Kineosporia sp. NBRC 101731: one gene and its partners. The protein of the gene in region 3 interacts with the protein of the main gene of each other region in a pairwise test. Links are inferred from orthologs where the notes say so. Each region holds a gene or a part of one and is shown on either strand. Other genes may lie near its edges.

Region 1 (4,295 bases), 240 kb from region 3 along the record:
ACGAGATCGTGACGCGCCTGGGTGCCCGGGTGCCGCGGATCCACACCGGTTCCGCGGGCCGGTAGGAGTAGATCGAGATGCCAGGGAAGGCACCGAGAAGTAGTCGCCCTCAGACCCCCGCGCGCACTCTGGGCCCCGCCAAACCGCCGCGGATCGTCGCCCCGGACGGCACCACGGCCCATACCAGGAATACCAGGAACACCGTTCTCGCCTTCGGCGTGGGCCTGGTCGCGACCGGCGTCGGTGCGGTGCTCGGCCTGGCCGCCGAGCGCGCCGCGATGTCCCGGCGCAAGCTGCTGGGTGATCCCGGGGCAGCTGCGACGGACGGCCGCGGTGGCCCGGAACTTGGCTCGCTGCAAGGTAGGTCGCACGTAGTGACGAGTGGCGGGGCGTCTCTGCACGTCGAGGTCGACGAGCCGGAGGAATCACCGCCCCTCACTGTCGTCCTCACTCACGGGTACTCGCTCAGTCTGGATGCCTGGCACTACCAGCGGCTGGCGTTGCGCGGGCACTACCGGCTGGTGCTCTGGGACCAGCGGGGTCACGGGCGCTCGGGCGCCGGGGAGGACGGTTCCTCGACGATCGACCAGATCGGACGCGACCTGGCCGCGGTCATCGACGAGGTGGCCCCGCAGGGTCCCCTGGTGCTGCTCGGGCACTCGATGGGGGGCATGACCGTGATGGCGCTCGCCGAGCAGCGTCCCGAGCTGTTCGCCGAGCGCGTGGTGGGCGTCGGGCTGTTCTGTACCAGCGCGGGGGGCCTGGGTCCGCTCGACCTCGGCCTGTCCGGCGTGGGCCGGGCGATGATGTCCCTGGCCCCGGCCGCGGCCCGTCTGCTGGCCAGCCGGCCGTCTCTGGTCGCTCACGGTCGACGGATCGGCAGTGACCTGGAAAGTCTTCTGGTGCGCCGGTACTCGTTCGCCTCGCCGGTTCCCCAGGAACTGGTGCGGTTCTCGGCGGGCCTGATCGCGCAGACCCGGATGGAGGTCATCTCCGACTTCCTGCCCGGTCTGGGCAGCCACGACAAGCGGGTCGCACTGGCCGTGCTCGACGGCCACGCCCTGCTGGTGATGGCGGGGGAGGACGACCTGCTGATCCCGCGCGCCCACAGCGACGACATCGTGGCGAGCCTGCCCGACGCCGAGTACGTGGTGGTGCGGCAGGCCGGTCATCTGCTGCCGCTGGAGCACCCGGATCTGGTCAACGCCTACCTGCTGGAACTGATGACGGACGCCTCCGCGGCGGTGCGCGACCGGAAGCCGAGTCGTCGGCGGGGGTGGGGACGTCGTACCGTGACCCCCGTACGGCAACCAGCCGGCGAAAGGGCTGAAGGCCGAGCCAATGACCAAGGAGGTCGCAGGTGAGTGGGGCGCACCGGGCTGATCCGGCCGGATCCGTCGGCGAGCCGGCCATGACCGTGTCGTCCGACGTGTCGTCCGCGGCCGCCATGCGCGAGCTCGGCGGACTCGTGGCCGGCCTGCTGAAACCCGGAGACCTGCTGGTCCTCACCGGTGATCTGGGCGCGGGCAAGACCACGCTGACGCAGGGCATCGGCGCGGGGCTGGAGGTGCGCGGTGACATCACCAGCCCGACCTTCGTGATCGCCCGGGTGCACCCGTCGCTCGTCGAGGGCCCGGCGCTGGTGCACGTGGACGCCTACCGCCTCGACACCCTGTCCGAGGTGGACGATCTCGACCTGGACGCCGACCTGTCCGAGTCGGTCACCGTGGTCGAGTGGGGCGAGGGCCTGGTGGAGGGGCTGGCCTCCGACCGCCTGGAGGTCCGCCTGGAACGCCCGCGCGGCGCCTCCGGCCCGGACGACCCCGAGACCGTGCACGACGAGCCCCGTACCGTGCGCCTGCGGGGCTACGGCCCCCGCTGGTCCGGCGTCGAGTTGCCCTCCCTCTAACTCCCTCTAGCTCCATCTAACGGAGAACGCGAGAACGACATGACCGACGAGCTCACCCTGGCCCTGGACACCGCGTCCGCCATGGTTTCGGTCGCCGTGCACGACGGCGCCGCCGTCGTGGCCGAGCGGTCCGGCGAGCGCAGCGGCAAGCATGCCGAGCAGCTCGCCCCCCTGATCGAGGAGGTGCTGGCCGAGGCCGGGGCGACCCGCGCCGATCTGACCGGCATCGTCACCGGAGTGGGCCCCGGCCCGTTCACCGGGCTGAGGGTCGGTCTGGTCACGGCCGCCGTGCTGGGCTACGCGCTCGATCTGCCGGTCCGGGGCGTGTGCAGCCTCGACGCGGTCGCTCTGGAAGCCGTGCAGCACGGCGCGACCGCCCCTTTCATCGCGGCCATGGACGCCCGGCGCCGCGAGGTCTACTGGGCCCGCTACGAGGTCACGAAGATCGATGGGGTGCTGGTCCCGGTACGGGAGGGGCTGCCAGAGGTCAGTGCGCCGGCCGAGCTCGAGCTGAACGCACTCCGAGCCGCAGGCCGCGGAGCCGACCTCTACCCCGACATCTTCGGCGCCCCCCTCGAAGGTCCGCCGGACCCCTCCGCCGGTGCCCTCGCGTCCTTGGCCCATCTGGATCGTGGTCAGCCGCACCCGCGCTTCCTGCTCGATCCCGAGCCGCTGTACCTGCGTCGCCCCGACGCCCAGGCCAACATCACCCGGAAGCGTGTGCTGAAGTGAGCATTCGCCTGCGGGCGATGCGCTGGTGGGACGTCGAGGCGCTGATGCCGCTGGAACGCGAGTTGTTCGGCGACACCGCGTGGACCGTGGAGATGTTCTGGTCGGAGCTCGCCCACCCCGAGACCCGTTGGTACGTGGTGGCAGAATCAGCAGAGGACGAATTGCTCGGCTACGCGGGCCTGCTGGCACCGGGCGCGGAGGCAGACGTGCAGACCGTCGCCGTCGCGCCGGCGGCCCAGGGCCGCGGCGTGGGCCGTCAGCTGCTCGACGCGATGATCGACCAGGCCCGGTCCCGGGAGGCGACCAGCCTCCTGCTGGAGGTTCGCGCCGACAACGAACAGGCCATCCGGCTCTACACCCGGCGGGGTTTCGAGCGCATCGCGATCCGCCACCGGTACTACCAGCCCGGCGACATCGACGCCTGGATCATGAGACTTCGACCTCTGAGAGCGGGTGACTAGGGTGGGTGGCGTGAGCGATGAACCTCTCGTCCTCGGCCTGGAGACCTCCTGCGACGAGACCGGGGTCGGTATCGTGCGCGGCGGCACGCTGCTGGCCGACGCGGTCGCCTCCTCGGTCGACCAGCACGCCCGCTTCGGTGGGGTGGTGCCCGAGGTCGCCAGCCGCGCGCACCTGGAGGCCATGGTGCCGACGTTGCGTCGTGCCTGCGCCGACGCCGGTGTCTCGCTGAGCGATGTCGATGCGATCGCCGTGACCTCCGGCCCGGGCCTGTCCGGCGCGCTGATGGTGGGCGTGGCCGCGGCGAAGGCCCTGGCGCTGGCCCTGGGCAAGCCGCTGTACGGCGTGAACCACCTGGCCGCGCACGTGGCGGTGGACATCCTCGAGCACGGTCCGCTGCCCGAGCCCGCCATCGCCATGCTGGTCTCCGGCGGGCACTCGTCACTGCTCTACGTGCCCGACGTCAGTTACGACGTGCAGCCCATCGGCCGCACCATCGACGACGCCGCGGGTGAGGCCTTCGACAAGGTGGCGCGTCTGCTGGGGCTGGGATTCCCGGGCGGTCCGCTGATCGACCGGGCCGCGCGCGAGGGCGACCCGGCCGCGATCCGTTTCCCCCGGGGCCTGAGCGCCGCGCACGACATGCGCGACCACCGGTTCGACTTCTCGTTCTCCGGCCTGAAAACGGCCGTGGCCCGCTGGGTCGAGCAGCGGGAGGCCGAGGGCGTCAGCGTGCCGGTCAACGACGTCTCGGCGTCGTTCCAGGAGGCCGTGGTCGACGTACTCACCCGCAAGGCGGTGCTCGCCTGTCAGGAGAACGGCGTCGAGCACCTGCTGATCGGTGGGGGAGTGGCGGCGAACTCCCGGCTGCGGGCCATGGCGCAGGAGCGCTGCGCGAAGCAGGGCATCACCCTGCGGGTGCCGAGGCCCGGCCTGTGCACCGACAACGGCGCGATGGTGGCGGCACTCGGTGCCCGCATGGTGCAGACGGGCCGCACTCCGTCAGACCTGACCCTCCCGGCCGACAGCTCGATGCCGGTCACGCTGGTGCAGGCCTGAAAACCTGATGGAAGACGTGGTGGAGCCTGCGCATGCAGGCTCCACCACGTCTTCAATTCTGTTTGTACGGCCGCACCACGATCACCGACTGCCGCCCCGCCACCCGGGTCAGCACGATGGTGGCCTCGTTCGGCCC
Region 2 (4,360 bases), 230 kb from region 3 along the record:
CCGGCCCGGCGCTGCTCGCGTGGCGGGGGACGCCGTCGCCGTAACCCAGTGGCACCACGGCCAGCTCGGTGTCGGTGGAGGTCGTGTAGGTGTGGCCGTACGAGACCCCCTGCCCGGCGGCCACCTTCTTGACGTTCGCCACCCGGCCGAGCACGGTCATGGCCGGGCGCAGCCCCAGGTCGGCCGCGCCGGCCCGGTCGGGCAACGGGCTCAGGCCGTACACCGCCAGGCCCGGGCGGACCAGGTCGAAGTGGGTGTCGGGAAGGGCCAGCGTGGCCGGCGAGTTCGCCAGGTGCCGCACCTCGAACCGGGCCCCGGCCGCGGTGGCCAGATCGACGGCGGTGACGAAGGCATCGATCTGCTCCCGGTTGACCGGGGCCTGCGGGGTGTCGCCGGAAACCAGGTGCGAGAACACGCCCACCACCGAGAGCAGGCCCTCGGCCTGGAGTTTCAGGGCGTCTTCGACCAACTGCGGCCAGTCCTCGGGGGTGCAGCCGTTGCGGTTCAGCCCGGTGTCGGCCTTCAGGTGCACCCGGGCCGCCGTGCCCAGATCACGTGCGGCCGCGGCGATCTCGGTCAGGGCCCAGCCGGCGCTGACCCCGATGTCCACGTTCTGCCTGACCGCCTCGGCGTAGGCGTCACCCGGAACTGTGAGCCAGGCCAGGGTCGGCGCGGTGATCCCGGCGGCCCGCAGCGCCAGGGCCTCGGACAGCTGCGCCGTGCCCAGCCAGGTCGCTCCCCCGGCCAGTGCCGCCCGGGCCACGGGCAGCAGTCCGTGACCGTAGGCGTCGGCCTTCACCACGGCCATCACCTGGGCCTTCGGTGCACACTCGCGCAGCACCCGGACGTTGGCCGCGATCGCGTCCAGATCGACCACCGCGGCCGACGGCAGGCCGGCGGGCAGCTCGATCCGGGACACGGGTGAAGACACGTTCATAACCGTCGATTGTGGCAGCTCCAGCGGCCAAGGGCTCAGTGACTCAACAGCGCCGCCACCGTCGCGGGAACCTGACCGGCCACGTCGAGGCTGGTGATCGGCCCGCCGCCGGAGGCCTTCGAGGCCGCCCGGCCGTGGACGAACGCCGCCACGCTGCCCGCGTCGAACGGGCTGAGACCGCCGGCCAGCAGGGCCCCGGCGATCCCGGCGAGCACGTCCCCGGAACCGGCCGTCGCCAGCCAGGAGGGCGCCTCGGCCTGACTGCGGGCGTGCCCGTCGGGACGCACCACCAGCGTGGTGGAGCCCTTCAGCAGCACGGTCGCACCGGTCAGCCGGGCCGCCCGGTGGGCGAACGCGTAGGGCTGGTTCTCGACCTCCTCGCGGTGGGTGTCCTCGCCCAGGTCGCTCAGCAGCCGGGCCAGTTCCCCGGCGTGCGGGGTGAGCAGGAGGCGGTCGGAGCGGTCGGGCGGGGTCGACACCGTGCCGTCGCCGGAGCCTGATCGATTCTGGTGGGCCTGTAGCTCGGCCGGGAACAGGCCGAGCGCCCCCGCGTCCAGCAGGCACGGGTGGTCGGACTGCAGGGCCTCGTGGATGGCCTCGGGCTGCTGGTCGGCGGCATCCGGCACCACCCCCGAGCCGAGCAGCCAGGCCTGCACCCGCCCGGTGCCCGAGACCGCCTCGGGCCAGGCCGAGCGCACCGCGGCGGTGGCGTCCTTCGGGCCGACGTAGCGCACCATCCCGACCCCGGTGCGCAGCGCCCCGGCAACTGCCAGCACGGCGGCGCCCGGATAACCGGCCGATCCGGCGACGACGCCCAGCACACCCCGGCGGTACTTGTCCGCGCCGGGCGAGGGCACCGGCCACAGCCGGGCCACGTCCGCCGCGGACAGCCGGCTCACCAGGGGCTCGGAGGGCAGGTAGGGGGCCAGGCCGATGTCGATGATCTCCAGGTCGCCGGCGGCGGAACTGGCGGGCGGCAGCAGCAGGCAGGCCTTGGCCGCACCGAAGGTGACGGTGAGATCGGCCCAGACGTACGGCGAGAGGGTGGCGCCGGTGTCCGGGTCGACACCACTGGGCAGGTCCACGGCGACGACGACGGCGTGGTCGGGGATGCGGTCGACCAGCCCGGCGGCCGGCTCCCGCAGCCCCGGGCGGCCGCCCAGGCCGAGCAGGCCGTCGACCACCAGATCGGCGGCCTCGAGCTGGGTCCAGGCCTCGACCGCGGTGTCCGGGCCGACCTCGACGCAGCGCCCCCCGGCGGCCACGAGCGCGGCACTGCCCAGCGGGTGGGACTTCTCCGCGGTGAGCAGAGCGGTGACGGCGACCCCCCGGCGCTCCAGGCGGACCCCGGCGAAGAGCGCGTCGCCGCCGTTGTCACCGGGCCCGACGAGCAGCACGGCCCGCCGGCCGGAAATGCCACCGGTACGCTCGCGCAGCACCCGGGCGCAGCTGACGGCGAGACCCGCGGCCGCCTGCTGCATCAGGGCCCCGCCCGGCAACAAGGCCATCACCTGTTGCTCGGCCTTGCGCAGGTCTTCCACGCGATAGGCCGCCGGGCCCTTCTGATGGCGTCCCGCCTTTGGGTTCGCTCGTCTCATGGCCTCATCTAAGCAACTACCGGGGGTCCGGCGTCCCCACCCATGCGTCCGGCGGCCGAACGGGCACCGCACGTCGACCACACGCACGGTGCAACCGTCCGGCCAACGGCTACTGGTCAGTGGCTACTCGACCGTGACCGATTTCGCCAGGTTCCGGGGCTGGTCGACGTCCAGGCCCTTGGCCGTGGCGAGCTCGCAGGCGAACACCTGCAGCGGCACGACAGTGACGAGGGGAGCCAGGAGCGTCGGGGTCTGCGGGACGTAGATCACTTCGCTGGCGTAGGGCACCACGTCGGTGTCGCCCTCCTCGGCGATGACGATGGTGCGGGCGCCGCGGGCGTTGATCTCCTGGATGTTGGAGACCACCTTGGCGTGCAGCGAGTCGCGGCCGCGCGGTGAGGGCACGATCACGAACACCGCCTGGCCGGGCTCGATCAGGGCGATCGGGCCGTGCTTGAGCTCACCGGCGGCGAAACCCTCGGCATGGATGTAGGCGAGCTCCTTGAGCTTGAGCGCGCCCTCCATCGCCACCGGGTAACCGACGTGACGGCCGAGGAACAGCACCGAGCGGGTGTCGGCCATCCAGCGAGCCATGGTGCGCACCTGCTCCAGGCCGTCCAGCACCTTCTGGATCTTGTCCGGCATGGCCTGCAACTGGCCCAGGATCTCGCGGATCTCGTCCGGGAACTTGTTGCCGCGCAGCCGGGCCAGATACAGGCCGAGCAGGTAGCAGGCGGTGATCTGGGCCAGGAACGCCTTGGTCGAGGCGACGGCGATCTCCGGGCCGGCGTGCGTGTAGAGCACCGCGTCGGACTCGCGCGGGATGGTCGAACCGTGGGTGTTGCAGATCGCCACCACCTGGGCGCCCTGCTCGCGGGCGTGCCGGATCGCCATGATCGTGTCCATCGTCTCGCCGGACTGCGAGATCGCCACGACCAGGGTGCGCGCGTTCACCACCGGGTCGCGGTAGCGGAACTCGTGCGACAGCTCGACCTCGACCGGGATCCGGCACCAGTGCTCGATGGCGTACTTGGCGACCATGCCCGCGTACGACGAGGTGCCACAGGCCAGCACCACGATCTTGTCCACCGACCGCAGCACGGACTCGTCGATCCGCAGCTCGTCGAGCACCAGGTTGCCGTCGATGTCGGTGCGGCCGAGCAGGGTGTCGGCCACCGCCTGGGGCTGGTCCATGATCTCTTTGGCCATGAAGGACGGGTAACCGCCTTTCTCCGCGGCCGCGGCGTCCCAGTCCACGTGGAAGCGCTTGCCCTCGACCGGGTTGCCCTCGAAGTCGATGATGCTGACAGCGGCCGGGGTGATCGTCGCGATCTGGTCCTGGCCCAGTTCGATGGCCTCGCGGGTGTACCCGATGAAGGCGGCCACGTCGGAACCCAGGTAGTTCGCGCCCTCGCCGACCCCGACCACCAGCGGGGAGTTACGGCGGGCGCCGACCACGGTGCCCGGCTCGGCGGCATGCACCGCGAGCAGCGTGAAGGCGCCCTCGAGCCGGTTCGACACCAGACGCATGGCCTCGGTCAGGTCGCCGACCCTCTCGTACGCCGCGTTCAGCAGGTGCGCCGCGACCTCGGTGTCGGTTTGGCTGAGGAACTCCACGCCGTCGGCCAGGAGCTCCTTCTTCAGCACGGCGAAGTTCTCGATGATGCCGTTGTGGATCAGGGCGACGGCATTCCGGCCACCGTTCCCGGCCAGGTGCGGGTGCGCGTTCTCGTCGGTCGGCCCACCGTGGGTGGCCCACCGGGTGTGACCGATACCCGTCGCCGCGGCGGGGGGCGGCGTGGCCGCCAGCGCCTCTTCCAGCCGG
Region 3 (4,464 bases):
ACGCACCTGTTCAACGCCGATTCGGGCGAGCGGCTCGGCGCCTGATCGCGTCACTGCTCAGTTCGACGACCGCACCGGCCGGTTTCGACCGGCCGGTGCGGGGTCGCCCGCGCACGAGCGGGGGTTTCGAGAGATGACTACTACCAGAACACTTCAGATCACTTCCGCGGCACCGGATCCGGCGTTGCTGGACCTGCCGTGGCACCTGCCTCTGGAGAACTGGCCGGCCAACCGGCTGGCCACCCTGCCCCGCGGTATTTCGCGGCACGTCGTACGTTTCGTGAACCTTTCCGGAAACGTCCTGGCCGCCAAAGAGATCACCGAGGAGTTCGCCCGGCGCGAGTACGGGCTGCTGCGCCTCCTGCGCCGCCTGGGTCTGCCCGCGGTCGAGCCGCTGGGCATCATCACCGGGCGCACCGACAAGGACGGTGAAGACCTCGACCCGGTGCTGCTGACGCGGCACCTGCAGTTCTCCCTGCCCTACCGCGCGGTGTTCTCCCAGACCATGGGCCCCGAGCCGGTCATGCGGCTGATCGACGCCCAGGCCGTGCTGATGGTGCGTCTGCACCTGAGCGGTTTCTGGTGGGGCGATGTCTCGCTCTCCAACACGCTGTTCCGGCGCGACGCGGGCGCTTTCGCCGCCTACCTGGTAGACGCGGAGACCGGCGACCTCTACGACAGCCTGTCCCGGGGCCAGCGCGAGCACGACCTCGACCTGGCCCGGACCAACATCGCCGGCGAGCTGATGGACCTCGAGGCCGGTGGCCTGCTCGACGAGGCCCTCGACCCGGTGAAGACCGCCGACGCGTTCATCGAGCGCTACCGCACGCTCTGGTCGGAACTCACGGCCAAGGAAGCGTTCGAGACGGACGAGCGCTGGCGGGTCGACGCCCGCATCCGCCGTCTCAACGACCTGGGCTTCGACGTCGGCGAGCTGAACATCAACACCGATGTCACCGGCACGTCCATCGAGATCCAGCCCAAGGTCGTGGACGCCGGTCACCACCGTCGCCGTCTGCTGCGCCTGACCGGGCTCGACGTCGAGGAGAACCAGGCCCGCCGCCTGCTCAACGACCTCGACACCTACCGGGCCGCCACCGACCGGCAGAACGTGGACGAGGATGTCATCTCGCACGAGTGGCTGGCCCGCCGGTTCGAGCCGGTGGTGCGGGCGGTCCCGGCCGACCTGCGTGGAAAACTGGCTCCGGCCGAGGTGTTCCACGAGGTACTGGAACACGGCTGGTTCATCTCCGAGAACCAGGGCCGCGACGTCGGTATCGACGAGGCGGTCGCCAGCTACATCCGTAACGTGCTGGTGCACCGGCCCGACGAGAAGGCCGTTCTCGGCGTCGACACCCAGGAGATGCCGGTCGTGATCGATCCGATCGCTTAGAGGCCCACCAAATGGAGGACGCCGTTGAGACTCGAGTCTCAACGGCGTCCTCCATTTTGTGTCTGGCTTATCCGGCCCGCAACCGCGAGACCTCATAGAGCGCAACACCCATCGCCACACTGGCGTTGAGTGACTCGGTGCCGCCGATCATCGGGATCGAGGCGATGGCGTCGCAGTTCTCCCGCACCAGACGGGAGAGCCCCTTGCCCTCGGCCCCGGCCACCAGCACGAGCGGACCGGTCGCGAGATCCAGCCCGGGCAGCGACACATCGCCGCCCGCGTCCAGACCGACCACGAAACAGCCTGCGGCCTTCAATGACTCGATCACCCGGTTGACGTTCGAGGTGCGGGCCACCGGGGTTCGCGCGGCCGCACCGGCCGAGGTCTTCCACGCGGTGGCGGTCATGCCGGCCGACCGGCGCTCGGGCACGATCACGCCGTGACCACCGAACGCGGCCACCGAACGCACCACGGCGCCGAGGTTGCGCGGGTCGGTCACACCGTCGAGAACCACCAGCAGGGGCGGCCTCCCGCTGCGGGCCGCGGCCTCGAGCAGGTCGTCCGGGTGGGAGTACTCGTACGCCGGGACCTGGAGGGCCAGGCCCTGGTGCACGGCGCCACCGGTCAGCCGGTCGAGGTCGGTGCGAGAGGCCTCCATCAGCGGAAGACCGGCATCCGCAGCCGTCTTGATGGCCTCACGCACCCGGTCGTCGCTGTCGATGCGAGCGGCCACGTAGAGCACCTTGGCCGGCACCCCGGCCCGCAGCGCCTCGACCACCGGGTTGCGCCCGGCGACCATCTCGGAGCTGCCCGCCGTCGACGAGCGCTTCTGCTGCGAACGGTTGCCACCGGTGCCGGCGGGACGCTGCTGCGAGCCCCCGGTCTTGGCGGTGGAACGGGCCCGGCGGGCGGCCGGGTGGTACTCCCGCTCCACTGCCTTGGGCGTGGGGCCCTTGCCCTCCAGGCGCTTACGGGACTGGCCACCGGTGCCGACCGTCGCGCCCTTCTTCGTACCGGGCCTACGGGTGGCCCCCTTGCGCGACGAATTACCGGCCACTACTGGCCTCCAGACTCCAACGGGCGCCTTCCGGCGTGTCCTCGACTACCACTCCGGCTGCGACGAGCCGGTCGCGGATGGCATCCGCAGTGGCGAAATCTCTTTCCTTACGGGCGGTCGCGCGGGCATCGAGCTCGGCCCGCACCAGCACGTCGAGCGCTGCGGTCCGGGCGTCGCCGGCCGCACCGCCGGTACTCCAGGCCGGGTCGAGCGGGTCCAGACCCAGCACCGCGGTCATCGCCCGCACCTCGTCCAGCGCCGTTCCGAGCGCCGCACCGTCGTTCTCGGCGAGTGCCCGGTTGCCCTCCCGCACGGTGTCGTGCAGCACGGCGACGCCCGCGGGCACGCCCAGGTCGTCGTCCAGCGCCGCCGCGAACGCCGACGGCACCTTCTCGGTCGATCCGGGTGCCCCCAGCCGCTCGGCCGCCCGGTGCACGAAATTCTCGATGCGCTCGTAGGCGGTCGTGGCGTCGGCCAGCGACTCCGGGCTGATCTCGATGTTCGACCGGTAGTGCGGCGTGGCCAGCACGTACCGCAGTACTACCGGGCGGACCGTGCGGGTCAGCTCGGCGATCGTCATGGTGTTGCCCAGCGACTTGCTCATCTTCTCGCCGGACATGGTGACCCAGGCGTTGTGCAGCCAGTAGCGGGCGAACCCGTCACCCGCCGCCCGCGACTGGGCCAGCTCGTTCTCGTGGTGCGGGAACCGCAGGTCCAGACCGCCCCCGTGGATGTCGAACTCGGCCCCCAGGTAGCGGGTGGCCATCGCCGAGCACTCCAGGTGCCAGCCCGGGCGCCCCCGCCCCCACGGCGTGGGCCAGGAGGCGGTGGTGGGCTCGCCCGGCTTGGCGCTCTTCCAGAGCGCGAAGTCGCGTGGGTCTTTCTTGCGGGTGTTGGGCGCGGTGTCGGCCGCGGCCTCCATGTCGTCGATCTTCTGCCGCGTCAGCGAGCCGTAGGCGGGGAACGAGCGCACGTCGAAGTAGACGTCGCCCGAACCGTCGGCCGCCGGGTAGGCGTGGCCGGCCGCGATCAGCCGCTCGATGAGCTCCACCATCTCGGTGATGTGGCCCGTGGCCCGCGGCTCGATCGTCGGTCGCAGCACGTTCAGCACGTCGTAGGCGTGCGTGAACTCCTGCTCGTAGAGGAAGGCGTGCGCCCACCACTCCCGGCCCGCCTCGGCCGACTTCGCGAGGATCTTGTCGTCGATGTCGGTGACGTTGCGGACGTAGCCGACCTCCAGGCCGCCGTACGTCAGCCAGCGCCGGAGCACGTCGAAGTTGACCTGGGCCCGGACATGGCCGATGTGCGGTGAGCTCTGCGGTGTGGGCCCACAGACGTAGATGCCCGCCTTGCCGGGGACGACGGGGACGAAGTCCCGTACCTGCCGGGTCGCGGAATCAAACAGTCTGAGGCTCACCTGTCAAGGTTACCGGTCTCACCCAACTGCTTTTACTGCTGCTGGACGACGAGGGCCGTCGCGACCGCCGCCACGCCCTCTCCCCGCCCGGTCAGGCCCAGTCCGTCGGTGGTCGTGGCCGAGACCGTCACCGGGGCCCCGCAGGCGTTCGAGAGCACCGCCTGGGCCTCGTCGCGGCGGGGTCCGAGCTTGGGCCGGTTACCGATCACCTGGATCGCCACGTTGCCGATCACCCAGCCCGCCTCACCCAGCCGCCGGGCGGTCTCGGCGAGCAGGGTGGTGCCCGCCGCCCCCGCCCACTCCGGCTGCGAGGTGCCGAACTGCGACCCCAGGTCGCCCAGGCCGGCGGCGGACAGCAACGCGTCGCAGGCGGCGTGAGCGGCCACATCGGCATCGGAGTGCCCGTCCAGCGCCCGTTCCCCCGGCCATTCCAGCCCGGCCAGCCACATCGTCCGCCCGCTGCCCTCCGGGGCGTACCCGTGCACGTCGACACCCAGCCCGGTCCGCGGCAGAGCGCTGATCCGGTCGTTGACTGAAAGATCACTCACGGTCGCCAGTGTGGACCATGAGGCCCGATCCACCGGAGTGGCCTTAGAA

Evidence for each region.
Region 1: the proteins of rlmB (region 3) and tsaE interact in binary tests that used the Escherichia coli proteins (3 or more experiments, as listed by UniProt). The link is inferred for Kineosporia sp. NBRC 101731 from one-to-one orthologs.
Region 2: the proteins of rlmB (region 3) and QSK05_RS05390 interact in binary tests that used the Escherichia coli proteins (3 or more experiments, as listed by UniProt). The link is inferred for Kineosporia sp. NBRC 101731 from one-to-one orthologs.

The regions. Positions count from the first base shown.
Region 1 is NZ_BSTC01000001.1:1,216,290-1,220,584, forward strand. Bases 330-3,160 are described here. They hold tsaE (tRNA (adenosine(37)-N6)-threonylcarbamoyltransferase complex ATPase subunit type 1 TsaE), read left to right. Parts: upstream 330-1,411; coding sequence 1,412-1,909; downstream 1,910-3,160. Other genes in these bases: QSK05_RS05400 (alpha/beta fold hydrolase), read left to right, coding at 330-1,364; tsaB (tRNA (adenosine(37)-N6)-threonylcarbamoyltransferase complex dimerization subunit type 1 TsaB), read left to right, coding at 1,949-2,641; rimI (ribosomal protein S18-alanine N-acetyltransferase), read left to right, coding at 2,638-3,102; tsaD (tRNA (adenosine(37)-N6)-threonylcarbamoyltransferase complex transferase subunit TsaD), read left to right, coding at 3,113-3,160. In the rest of the region: alr (alanine racemase), read left to right, coding at 1-65; more of QSK05_RS05400, read left to right, coding at 78-329; more of tsaD, read left to right, coding at 3,161-4,159; QSK05_RS05425 (THUMP-like domain-containing protein), read right to left, coding at 4,212-4,295. UniProt on the Escherichia coli protein: Required for the formation of a threonylcarbamoyl group on adenosine at position 37 (t(6)A37) in tRNAs that read codons beginning with adenine.
Region 2 is NZ_BSTC01000001.1:1,211,750-1,216,109, reverse strand. Bases 255-3,170 are described here. They hold QSK05_RS05390 (NAD(P)H-hydrate epimerase), read right to left. Parts: upstream 2,536-3,170; coding sequence 973-2,535; downstream 255-972. Other genes in these bases: glmS (glutamine--fructose-6-phosphate transaminase (isomerizing)), read right to left, coding at 2,659-3,170; alr (alanine racemase), read right to left, coding at 255-937. Outside these bases: more of alr, read right to left, coding at 1-254; more of glmS, read right to left, coding at 3,171-4,360. UniProt on the Escherichia coli protein: Bifunctional enzyme that catalyzes the epimerization of the S- and R-forms of NAD(P)HX and the dehydration of the S-form of NAD(P)HX at the expense of ADP, which is converted to AMP.
Region 3 is NZ_BSTC01000001.1:979,117-983,580, reverse strand. Bases 456-3,455 are described here. They hold rlmB (23S rRNA (guanosine(2251)-2'-O)-methyltransferase RlmB), read right to left. Parts: upstream 2,451-3,455; coding sequence 1,461-2,450; downstream 456-1,460. Other genes in these bases: cysS (cysteine--tRNA ligase), read right to left, coding at 2,440-3,455; QSK05_RS04285 (DUF4032 domain-containing protein), read left to right, coding at 456-1,393. Outside these bases: QSK05_RS04290 (ABC transporter ATP-binding protein), read left to right, coding at 1-45; more of QSK05_RS04285, read left to right, coding at 134-455; more of cysS, read right to left, coding at 3,456-3,867; ispF (2-C-methyl-D-erythritol 2,4-cyclodiphosphate synthase), read right to left, coding at 3,900-4,388. UniProt on the Escherichia coli protein: Specifically methylates the ribose of guanosine 2251 in 23S rRNA.